Regions from separate parts of the Brenneria uluponensis genome, predicted to be linked through region 2. Evidence: predicted binding sites of a transcription regulator. Region 2 holds the regulator's gene; each other region holds the start of a gene.
The links. The regulator PurR, encoded in region 2, represses purine synthesis genes. The targets are predictions, from matches to a motif close to CANGCAAACGTTTGCNTG.
Positions count from the first base shown of each region.

Region 1: purE (5-(carboxyamino)imidazole ribonucleotide mutase) is a predicted target of PurR. The motif match lies at 2,858-2,875, and genes of this name have one in related genera.
Region 3: RS889_RS23140 (nucleobase:cation symporter-2 family protein) is a predicted target of PurR. The motif match lies at 1,993-2,010, and genes of this name have one in related genera.

Region 1 is NZ_CP135917.1:1,443,538-1,447,829, forward strand. It holds gene RS889_RS06615 (HAAAP family serine/threonine permease) at 1-620, opposite strand, end outside; gene purK (5-(carboxyamino)imidazole ribonucleotide synthase) at 1,159-2,229, opposite strand; gene purE (5-(carboxyamino)imidazole ribonucleotide mutase) at 2,226-2,735, opposite strand; gene lpxH (UDP-2,3-diacylglucosamine diphosphatase) at 2,922-3,644, opposite strand; gene ppiB (peptidylprolyl isomerase B) at 3,655-4,149, opposite strand.
Region 2 is NZ_CP135917.1:2,145,562-2,149,853, reverse strand. It holds gene RS889_RS09840 (C40 family peptidase) at 1-433, shown strand, start outside; gene cydH (cytochrome bd-I oxidase subunit CydH) at 583-672, opposite strand; gene purR (HTH-type transcriptional repressor PurR) at 1,055-2,080, shown strand; gene cfa (cyclopropane fatty acyl phospholipid synthase) at 2,431-3,582, shown strand; gene RS889_RS09820 (riboflavin synthase subunit alpha) at 3,627-4,274, opposite strand.
Region 3 is NZ_CP135917.1:4,961,751-4,966,042, forward strand. It holds gene recG (ATP-dependent DNA helicase RecG) at 1-1,908, shown strand, start outside; gene RS889_RS23140 (nucleobase:cation symporter-2 family protein) at 2,064-3,455, shown strand; gene RS889_RS23145 (AsmA family protein) at 3,615-4,292, shown strand, end outside.

The DNA.
Region 1 (4,292 bases), 700 kb from region 2:
GCCAGTAAACCATTGCCCGTGGTGTTATTGGTTAAGGAAATATTTTCAAAAACAGAAGTATTCCAGTGCGGAACTAAATATACCGCCAGCCACATCAGAATAACAACAAATGGATAAACCAGCACGCTCATTGCTTTAACAATCATCGCTTCGCCCAAACGAACAATGAACATTAATGCCAGAATTAATACTAACGATAAAATAGCTCGCGGCGGTGAAGATAAATGCATCTGGTGCGTAATAAAACTGTCTACCGTATTGGTAATAGCGACACTATAAACCAGTAGTATCGGGTAGATAGCGAAAAAATAAAGCAGAGTGATTAATTTACCAGCGCCGACGCCGAAATGTTCTTCAACGACTTCCGTAATATCTTCACCTCCTTTTTTTCCGGATAAGACAAAACGGCATAAAGCGCGGTGAGAAAAATAGGTCATTGGGAAAGCAATAATAGCCATGATAATGAGTGGAATTAAGCCGCCAATACCCGCATTGATGGGCAGAAATAACACACCTGCACCAATGGCCGTACCATAGAGGCCAAGCATCCAGACAGTATCGCTCTTGCGCCAGCTGGAAGCCTGCTCAAGCACCTGGCTGCTTTCTTGAATCGTGCTCATGTTTGTTTCTCCTAGGTGAACACAGACTATAAAAAGTACAGTATCGGCCTATCGCCAATACAGGGATAAGTTATGAACAAAAGATAAAAATCATGTTGATTGAGTGAATCTGTTGTGTGGCGGCATTCTATATCGTGGCGGTCAGTAAATAATATTGTGGTGATCACATAAATGAATTGAAAAGAATTATTTTAATTAAACCATATTAAAAATAAAACATCAACAATGATACTTTAAAATATTTATTTCTAACGTCTCTTTGTTGATGCGTTAATTAAGTGTTTTAGGTGAGAAGTAACTAACTAAATAAATAATCAATTCGTTTTAAGTAAGATTATGTTTTTAATAAATCAATTATTAAGCGGATAAATAATAGACCCAAACTTCATGATGTCACGTTAAAAAAACAATGTTAATCACATCTGGTGGTTTAACACACAACCGTAAGCTGCGTTTTCCGATACGGGCTGATCCTTTCGGTGGTACCGAGCGCCACAAAAGCGGGTACCGTTCGTACCCGCCTTTTTATGCTATGGGATTACGTTGACAACGATTGCTGCGCCCACTGTAATCCGGGTTGGTACTCTTCTGATAGTAAAGGTGCCAGTAACTGTAAGGTCTGACACAATTGGGCACTGTCAGGATGGTTGAGATTCAGGTGACCGACTTTACGCCCCGGACGGACCTCTTTCTCATACCAATGTAAATGTACCAACGGTAAGGCCAGCCAATCGGTATTTACTGCCGTGCCAATCAGATTGACCATCACGGAAGGTGCAGTGATTACCGGTAACGGAAGTGGCAGATCCAGAATGGCGCGCAGATGCAGCTCAAACTGACTGATAGAAGCCCCGTTTTGTGTCCAGTGTCCGCTATTGTGCACCCGTGGCGCCAGTTCATTAATTAACAGCCGTTCTCCGACGATAAAGCACTCCATTGCCATCACGCCAACATAACCAAGCCGGTTCATAATGGCCGAAAGCATCAGTTCCGCTTGTTGTTGCAGATGCGGTTGTGGTGTGGGTAATACGACGCTGGCACGCAGAATACCGTCCTGATGCAGGTTGTGGGTCAGAGGATAGAATACACATTGACCTTGTGTGTTACGGGCACCAACCAGTGACACTTCACCTGAAAAATGAATACCCTGTTCAACGATGCACTCTCCATAGCAGTCGGCCGGCAGAGCAGTTTCTTCACCGGGGTGCAGGCGCCACTGACCCCGGCCATCGTAGCCGCCCACACGGCGTTTGACGATGGCCAGTTCACCGAGAGCTGAATAAATGGATGACCATTCATCACTACTGGCAAGTAATTGCCAGGGAGCGGTGGCGAGTTTCAGTTCGTCCAGCAATCTTTTCTGGGTATAACGGTCGGCCAACAAAGGGAAAATATCCCGATTGACGAAAGCAGTGTGTCGGGCTAATTCTCTGGTCAATGCCGTTTCCGGCCAGCGCTCTATTTCCGCGGTAATGACACTGTGTTGAAACGGTACTGATTCTGGTTCGGCATCCAGGCCAACCGGATAGACGGCGATACCCAACGGCTCTCCAGCCTGACGTAACATGCGGCCCAACTGGCCGTTGCCAAGAACGCAAACAGGCTTCATGCATCCTCCCGTGGATCGGGATGGTTGAGGACGTCATCGGTCTGGCTCTGACGCCAGCCGGCCAGCCGGGATGCCAGAGCACTGTCGTGCAGAGCCAGAATCTGGGCGGCCAGCAGTGCTGCATTAGCGGCGCCTGCTTTACCGATCGCCAGCGTTCCGACTGGAATACCTCGCGGCATCTGCACGATAGAGTAAAGACTATCCACGCCATTCAACGCAGCACTTTGTACCGGTACACCGAGTACGGGAAGTAGTGTTTTGGCTGCCAGCATACCCGGTAAATGAGCTGCACCACCCGCGCCAGCGATAATGACATCAATGCCGTTTCCCGCGGCCTGTTCTGCAAAACGGAACAGTTTATCGGGTGTACGGTGTGCAGAGACGATTTCAATGTGATAGGGAAGATGCAGTGTAGTGAGGATTTCCGCAGCAAACTGCATGGTGGCCCAGTCACTCTTTGAACCCATAACGATGGCGATTTTGGCCGGGGCGGCGTTGGATGACATGCCTGTAATGCTCCTGTGATTGTGCATGGCGCCTATAGATTGCGCATGGTGATGTGCAGCATCGCCAGCCAGCCATATGGGCTCTGCCAGCGAGGGCGTAGAGCATACCATGAGCCCATAGCAAGGAAAACGGTTGCGTAACGATGAAAAAGGGAGTTTCAGTGAAAACGACGCTAAAACGTCAGCTTAGAAAGGAAAAGAAATCAGTTCGATATCCTGCGGGGTAACTTTGATCATTGAACCCTGATGATGCCAGGCACCGAGCACGGCCCGCTGCGCGGTGATGCCTTCCGCTCTGATGACGTGAATCTCCGGGCGATGAGTATGGCCATGAATCATGCCGTCAACCTGATAGTGCCGTAGGCGCGCTATTACCTGCTGTGGATTGACATCCATAATCTGCATAGACTTGGTTTGGTTGGCTCGTTGGCTGGCTGCCCGCATATTGGCGGCAATACGCAGACGTATACGTAGTGGTAGCAGCAGAAACAGACGTTGTATTAATGGGTTGTGTACCCGGCGGCGAAAGCGTTGATAATCCTGATCGTCGGTACATAATGTATCGCCATGCAACACGAGAAAACGGCGACCATACAGTTCTATCATGTTTTCTTCCGGCAACAATGTGATACCGCTCTGGCCGGCGAAAACCTTGCCCAGCAGGAAATCCCGGTTGCCATGAATGAAATAGCAGGGAACGCCTTGTTGGTGTAATGACTGCAAAGCCTGTGCAACAACCAGGTGCAGAGGTTGTGGGTCGTCATCACCGATCCAGGCGTCAAATAAATCGCCAAGAATATAAAGTGCATCCGCCTGAGAAGCATCCTCACGTATAAAACGCAGAAAACCGGCAGTAACCGCCGGTTCATGAATGCTTAAATGCAGATCGCCAATAAATAACGTTGCCATGCAGCAGGAATTACTCGCTAATAGTCACGTGAGTAATCACAACGTCTTCTTTTGGCACATCCTGATGCATACCGCTACGACCTGTTGCTACGGTTTTGATCTTTTCAACGACGTCCATACCGTCGACCACTTCAGCAAATACGCAGTAACCCCAGCCATCGGCCTGCTCTGAACGGAAGTTCAGGAAATCGTTATCCACGACGTTGATGAAAAACTGTGCGGTAGCGGAATGCGGATCATTCGTCCGTGCCATCGCCAGTGTACCACTGGTGTTTTTCAAGCCGTTGTTGGCTTCGTTTTTGATAGGGTCGTTGGTCTTTTTTTGCTCCATGCCCGACGTAAAACCACCACCTTGAATCATGAAACCATTAATTACACGATGAAAAATGGTGTTGTCATAAAAACCGCTACGGCAGTAATTCAGGAAATTTTCTACGGTAATCGGTGCTTTATCAGCGAAAGTGTTGATGACGATATCGCCGTGGTTAGTATGAAACGTGATCATAGTAATAAATCCTACTTGGTCATAGGTAGATAGATATGGAAAGATGTTCTCATCATGGTGGTGAGCCATCAAGAGCGCTCTTATAACATAACTGAATGGTTGCGTCAGCAGCAGAGGGAGAGATAACGCCGGGAATGGCGTCA
Region 2 (4,292 bases):
CCTTAGTGTTATGCGCAGAAAGCATTACCAACACGTCAAATTGACTGCCATGAATAAGCTGCTAAAACAGATTGGGAAACCCTATCACTGGGGAGGCGCTTCACCTGCTGCCGGATTTGATTGCAGCGGATTGATCTATTACGCCTACAAGGACGTAGTAAAAATACCGATCCCACGCACAGCTAATGAAATGTTCCACCTGCGTGATGCAGCACCGATCAAAAAGAGTGAGCTGGAAAGAGGTGATCTAGTGTTCTTCCACATTAGTAATCGCGGCGCGGCCGACCATGTCGGGGTTTACCTTGGTAATGGACGTTTTATTCAGTCCCCGCGGACAGGTTCCGATATCAAGATCAGCAAATTGAGCGGCAATTATTGGCAAGAACACTATGTCGGCGCACGCCGTGTCGTCACGCCAAAGACTGTTCGCTGATGTAACATTCTCGTTAAGCTCAAGATACCTGGGTATACCGCACCGAGGGATACTCCAACTGACAACGGGACCTTCCGGTCCCGTTGTCTTTCTGTTTTGTCATGCCAAAAATGACTAATTTAGTGGCTTTACACCGTCACTAAAGCTTATCAGTTCAGCACGGCTGTAAAACTGAACGCCATGATAATGGCCAATGCACACACTGTGGTTAACAACGACATTTTTAGAGCCGTATCCATAAATACCTCCTTTGCAGACTCAGTATTGACATCCGTTATTGTAATCAGAATGGGTTTATTACCCCAAGCCAGGCAATAAATACTACCAATAGTAGTGGGTATATGGAAACTTTCTCTTAATTTGATCGAGAAATCCTCTCCGAATATCGCAGACATAATATGAATTAGCACTTCCACTTTTGCATTAAATCGGACAGAATTTGCAGTTTACTGTACACATCCTGCGTTGGTCGAAAGCGTCAACCTTGCCCTTCAGGTCTAAACCGCCGACTCTCTCCTTCTGAAGTTCTGCTTTCGTGGTCAGAAAGAGAACTATTCGCGCAGGCAAACGATTAACCATTTACTTACTGCTGTAATCAGGTGAGTTCAGGAGTCATTTTACATGGCAACGATTAAAGATGTGGCAAAGCGCGCAGGTGTTTCTACCACAACCGTATCACACGTGATCAATAAAACACGTTTCGTCGCCGAAGATACTAAAGCCGCCGTAAGGGCAGCCATCAAAGAATTACATTATTCGCCAAGTGCCGTTGCCCGCAGCTTGAAAGTTAATCATACAAAATCCATTGGACTGCTTGCGACCTCAAGTGAGGCACCCTACTTTGCAGAAATTATCGAATCTGTTGAGAATAGTTGCTACGCAAAAGGATACACACTAATTCTGTGTAACTCCCACAACAATCTGGATAAGCAACGTGCTTATCTTTCTATGCTGGCACAAAAACGAGTAGATGGATTACTGATAATGTGCGCTGAATATCCACCAGCACTGCTTTCCATGCTGGAAGATTACCGTAACATTCCTATGGTCGTGATGGATTGGGGCAAGGGGCACAGTGATTTTACCGATACCATTATTGATAACGCTTTTGAAGGTGGCTATATGGCAGGTCGTTACCTGATTGAGCGTGGTCACCGCGACATCGGCGCCATTCCCGGTCTGCAAGAGCGGAATACGGGTAGCGGGCGTTACTTGGGTTTTCTTAAGGCCCTGAAAGAAGCGCATATCACAATACATGAAGAGTGGATTGTTCAAGGCGATTTTGAACCGGAATCCGGCTATAAAGCCATGCATCAGATACTGGCACAAAAGCATCACCCAACAGCCGTCTTCTGTGGTGGTGACATCATGGCCATGGGGGCAATCTGTGCAGCTGACGAACTCGGCTTACGTGTACCGCAGGATATTTCGGTGATCGGGTATGATAATGTACGGCACTCTCGCTATTTCACACCAGCGCTGACAACGGTGCATCAACCCAAAGAGCGTTTGGGACAGTCCGCATTATCTATGCTACTGGATCGCATTGTCAGCAAACGTGAAGAAGCACAGGTCATTGAAGTCCACCCTACCTTGATTGAACGACGCTCTGTCGCAGATGGTCCGTTCCGTGATTATCGCCGTTAATTCAGACAATTTACTTATTGCTGCCTTATTTCATTAAATTTTTAACCACTGCTTCAGACTATTTATGCTTGTCCACAGGCTGAAGCAGTCATAGACTTGCTATTGCCTTATGTGAACATAACAGGCAAACAAGACATACTGAATAGTTTTACTATCCTTATACTCAGACTGCCGAACGCCTTCGTCGTCTAATTTGGATAGGTGCTTTCCATACCAACGTTTCTCTTATTTATTTCTCTGAAATAGTTCAGAGGGTAAACGATGGATAAGCATCCACCGATTCTTATTACAGGTGAAAATTGTCTATGTTGTTCCTTGCTGTAATTCAAATGGCAAGGTAGGGAGAGATTATGAGTTCGTCTTATATAGAGGAGCTGGGTAGGCATAATACGTCCTGGTTCCAGATTGTGCATGAAATGCTGTCAATGGCTGACATCACTATTAATGGTTCGCGACCTTTTGATATCACTGTCAAGAATACCGATTTTTATAAACGCATTCTGCGTGAAGGCTCTTTAGGTCTTGGTGAGAGTTACATGGACGGCTGGTGGGAGTGTGAACGTCTGGATATGTTTTTCCATCGGGTACTGCGAGCCGGATTGGAAGAAAAAATACCGCAGCGCTGGCGCGATTTGATACGGATTCTACTTGCACGAGTCATCAATCTTCAATCAAAGAGACGATCCTGGATTGTAGGGAAAGAGCATTACGACCTCGGCAATGATCTTTTCTCACTGATGCTTGATCCATACATGCAATATTCCTGTGGTTACTGGAAACAGGCAGACACCCTGGAACAAGCTCAGGAAGACAAACTTCGTATGATTTGCGAAAAGTTACAGCTGCGTCGCGGCATGACACTGCTGGATATTGGCTGTGGTTGGGGCGGACTAGCGGCATTTGCAGCCCGTCACTACGGTGTATCGGTCACAGGTGTCACTATTTCTCGTGAGCAGCAGAAACTGGCTCAGCAGCGATGCCAGGAACTGGATGTCACGATTTTATTACAGGATTATCGCGATCTGAATCTCCAGTTCGACCGCATCGTTTCTGTTGGTATGTTTGAACACGTCGGCCCCAAAAATTACGATACTTATTTCCAACTGGTACGTAAAACCCTGAAGCCCAACGGCCTCTTTCTGCTACATACTATCGGTGCCAACAAAACGAATCTTGAAGTCGACCCCTGGATCAACAAATATATTTTCCCTAATGGTTGCCTACCGTCGGTCCGACATATTGCCCAATCCAGTGAACCTTATCTGGTCATGGAAGACTGGCACAACTTTGGGGCTGACTATGATCGAACGCTGATGACTTGGCATGCACGTTTCCAGCAACATTGGTCCGAACTGTCAGCGAATTACCCTGAAAAATTCCACCGCATGTTCAGTTACTATCTGAACGCCTGTGCTGGCGCCTTTCGCGCACGGGATATTCAACTGTGGCAGGTGCTATTCAGTGTTGACGGCGTTGAAGGTGGGATACGCGTCCCCCACTGACGGATTGACTTGGCCGCCAGCTTTATGCTGACGGCTACACTATTTTATTCTGTTGCTTCTGTGGCCGGATCTTGTTGACGGTGAGATTGATTCAACAATACACGCTCAACCGTATCCACGATCGCCTGTGTCTGTGGGTCAATCTCAATATTCACACGATCACCCAATCGTTTCTGCCCCAGCGTAGTCCGGTTTAACGTTTCAGGGATAAGATGCACGCAGAAACGACTGCGAGTAACTTCACCAATAGTCAAGCTGATACCGTCAATACCAATGAACCCTTTGTGTAGTACATATTTCATCAAGGCATCATCCGACATTCGGAACCAGATCTGGTGATTATTTTCCGAAGTCAGAATTTTAACGATGTCTGCCGTACAGATGATGTGGCCCGACATAACATGCCCACCGACTTCATCACCGAACCTGGCAGCACGCTCTAAATTAACTGAATCACCTACGTTCAAGTTACCGAGATTGGTCAAACGCAGTGTCTCTTTCATCAAATCAAAACTGACTCGCGCCCCTTCAATCGCGCTCACGGTCAAGCAGCAACCGTTATGAGCAACAGATGCGCCTGGCACCAACCCTGATAACATTTCAGGCGGAAATTGAACAATGTGCGTGCGAAAATTGGTTTTTTCATCAATGGACACAACAGGAGCCGTGCCCTGAACAATACCGGTAAACATGCGGAGTGCCTCTTAAAT
Region 3 (4,292 bases), 2.3 Mb from region 2:
GGTATTTATGCCACGGTAGAGGGTGAGATATTACGTTGTGATGTGACTTTTGGTCGCCGCCGAATGCTGACCTGCCAGATCAGCGATGGTAGTGGCATGCTGACATTGCGTTTTTTCAACTTCAATGCGGCAATGAAAAATAGCCTGTCACCAGGACAACGGGTGCAGGCTTATGGTGAAATTCGACGCGGTAAACTTGGTGCCGAAATCATTCACCCCGAATACCGGGTTCAGGGTGATAACACACCAGTAGAATTGCAGGAAACCTTGACGCCGGTGTATCCCACCACCGACGGTATTCGTCAGGCCACGCTGCGCAAACTGACGGATCAGGCACTCTCACTGCTGGATACCAACCCGATTGACGAGCTACTGCCGCAGGAGCTCAGTCACACGCTTATCAGCTTGTCCGATGCACTGCGCATATTGCACCGACCACCGCCAGACATGCAATTAAGCGAACTGGAGCAAGGCAAGCATCCGGCTCAGCAGCGATTAATAATGGAAGAACTGCTGGCCCACAATCTGAGTATGCTGGCGGTACGCGCAGGTGCGCAACGCCACCAGGCATTACCACTACCGCCCGATAACAGCCTCAAGCTACGTCTGTTAGCCGCCTTGCCATTCACACCCACTCAGGCACAGGAACGGGTGGTGGCAGAAATAGAAAACGATATGAGCCGGCCATTCCCGATGATGAGACTGGTTCAGGGGGACGTCGGTTCTGGCAAAACCCTGGTCGCGGCCCTCGCCGCGCTAAGAGCGATTACCCACGGTAAGCAGGTGGCGCTGATGGCCCCGACCGAACTTCTGGCAGAACAGCATGCCAATAATTTCCGCCACTGGTTTGCACCATTGGGTATTGAGGTAGGTTGGCTGGCGGGTAAACAGAAAGGTAAAGCTCGGCAAAACCAACAGGATGCCATTGCCAGCGGTCAGGTTTCCATGGTGGTGGGAACGCACGCGATCTTCCAGCAACAGGTGCAGTTTAACGGACTGGCACTGGTAATTATTGATGAACAGCACCGTTTCGGCGTGCATCAGCGGCTGGCATTGTGGGAGAAAGGTGAAGAGCAAGGATTCCATCCTCATCAACTCATCATGACCGCTACACCCATTCCGCGCACGCTGGCAATGACAGCTTACGCTGATCTGGATACGTCGATCATTGATGAGCTACCTCCCGGCCGGACACCAGTGACCACCGTGGCAATTCCTGATTCCCGACGCAGCGACATTGTTCGACGAGTTGAACATGCCTGCCAGCAGGAAGGTCGCCAGGCCTATTGGGTTTGTACGTTGATTGAAGAATCCGAACTGCTGGAAGCGCAAGCAGCAGAAGCCACCTGCCAGGGGCTGCGGGAAGCGCTTCCCGGACTGACTATCGGACTCGTGCATGGCCGAATGAAGGCACAGGAAAAACAGGATGTCATGGCGGATTTTAAGCAAGGCAACATCCAACTGTTGGTGGCCACGACAGTAATCGAAGTAGGGGTCGATGTTCCTAATGCCAGCCTGATGATTATCGAAAACCCGGAACGACTGGGACTGGCACAACTTCATCAGTTGCGGGGACGTGTAGGTCGTGGGGCCATCGCGTCTCATTGCGTCCTGCTTTACAAATCACCGCTGAGCAAAACGGCCCAAAAGCGCTTGCAGGTACTACGCGACAGCAACGATGGTTTTGTGATTGCACAACGGGATTTGGAAATCCGTGGCCCCGGCGAACTTCTGGGTACCCGGCAAACCGGTAACACCGAATTCAAAGTAGCTGATTTACTGCGCGATCAGGCATTGATCCCTCAGGTACAACGGACCGCACGACATATCCACGAAAACTATCCCGAACACGCCAAAGCGCTAGTCGAACGCTGGCTGCCAGAACGAACGCGTTATACCAACGCGTAAACACGCTCTCGTTAACGGCCGTCGCTATCCCTATTAATTATAATGAAATTGTTGACTCCCTTCCTTTCAAGATAGAAACGCTGTTCCGCAAACGATTGCTTTTGTGAAGCAGATCATTAAAATGCGCTTTTTGTCGTTCAGGAGTGCCAGACGCCATGAGTACCACCACCACCGAGCATCTTCAGGCAGAATCAACCGCCGCAACCCAGCACAGTGAACTGATTTACCGTCTGGATGACCGGCCTCCTTTGCCGCAAACCTTATTTGCTGCCTGCCAGCATCTGCTGGCGATGTTTGTAGCCGTGATTACACCCGCATTGCTGATTTGTCAGGCACTTGGTTTACCCGCACAGGATACCCAGCACATTATCAGTATGTCGTTGTTCGCTTCCGGTCTGGCCTCCATTTTACAAATCAAAACCTGGGGACCGGTAGGTTCTGGCCTGCTATCAATCCAGGGCACCAGCTTTAACTTTGTTACCCCGCTGATTATGGGGGGAATGGCGCTGAAAAATGGCGGAGCGGATGTGCCCACCATGATGGCAGCCCTGTTCGGTACGCTGATGGTGGCATCTTGCACCGAAATTCTGCTTTCCCGCGTACTGCATCTGGCACGCCGCATCATTACCCCGTTGGTTTCCGGCATTGTAGTAATGATTATCGGTCTGTCACTGATTCAGGTCGGCCTGACGTCTATCGGGGGTGGCTTTGCCGCCATGAGCAATCACACATTTGGTGCTCCCAAAAATCTGTTACTGGCGGCCATTGTGCTACTGGTGATCATTCTGCTTAATCGCCAGCGCAACCCATATCTGCGTGTTGCATCGCTGGTTATTGCTATGGCTGTAGGCTATATCGTGGCCTGGCTGATGGGGATGTTGCCTGCCGCCGCACCCGCTGGCCAGAGCACACTCATTATGGTGCCAACGCCACTCTATTACGGCCTGGGTTTCGACTGGAACCTGTTGATTCCATTGATGCTGATATTCATGGTGACATCACTGGAAACCATCGGCGATATTACCGCCACCTCCGACGTATCAGAACAACCGGTAAACGGCCCACTGTATATGAAGCGGCTGAAAGGCGGCGTATTGGCCAATGGACTGAACTCCATGCTTTCCGCCGTATTCAACACCTTTCCCAACTCCTGTTTCGGGCAAAATAACGGGGTTATCCAGCTCACCGGTGTCGCCAGTCGCTATGTCGGTTTTGTTGTTGCACTGATGTTGATCGTCTTGGGACTGTTTCCGGCAGTGAGCGGCTTTGTGCAGCATATTCCAGAGCCGGTACTTGGCGGAGCAACCATTGTCATGTTTGGTACTATCGCCGCTTCTGGGGTACGCATTGTCTCTCGTGAACCACTGAACCGTCGCGCCATTATGATTATTGCACTGTCGCTGGCAGTCGGTCTCGGCGTATCTCAGCAACCATTGATTTTGCAATTTGCACCAGACTGGCTGAAAACCCTACTCTCTTCGGGTATCGCCGCTGGGGGAATCACCGCCATCGCGCTGAATCTGGTGTTCCCGCACGAGAAAGAATAAGCGCCAGCTTCCAGAAATTTTTCATCTAACATTATAATAAGGGTCGATGATGCAACATCGACCCCTATTTATTGTCTGTAAGATGATTATCTATTGAGCCTACCGGGTAATTACGGCATAAAGCATATATATACCTGACGACTGGCATGGACTTACGCAATGAAATTTATCGGGAAATTGTTTCTCACTCTGCTGTTATTGGCCTTGTTGTTACTGGTGGTGTTCTACGTATTAATGCAAACCGCGTGGGGAGCAAACTGGGTCACCAAGTGGGTGAATCAGCACACCGAGTACCAATTATCATTAGGCAAAATCGATCATAATTGGTCTTCTCCCAGCCATATTCTGTTGCAGGATGTGATTTTTGGTCATAAAAATCAGCCAGCTACAATAGTCGCAAAACAGATCTCCATCGGACTAAGTATCCGCCAGATTACTGACCCCAGTCACATTACCAGCCTGCAACTGAAAGGCGGAACCCTCAATCTGGATCAGACCAAAATCACACTGCCAATCGATGCCGATACGCTACAACTAAGCGATATGGCACTACATGCACAGGATAGCAACTGGCAATTGAATGGACAGCAGATAAACGGCGGTATTATGCCGTGGAAACCGGAAACCGGTTACTTGCTGGGTAAAAAAGCCAACTTTCAGCTCAGTGCCCGCTCTTTGATACTGAACAACATTCCGGCCAGTCAGGTACTGGTGCAGGGAGAAATCAATGGCAATCAGTTGGCACTGAACAACTTTGGTGCGAATGTCGCCCGAGGTGAACTCACTGGCAATGCTATTCGTACCGAAGATGGCAGCTGGCAGATCAACAATTTGCGA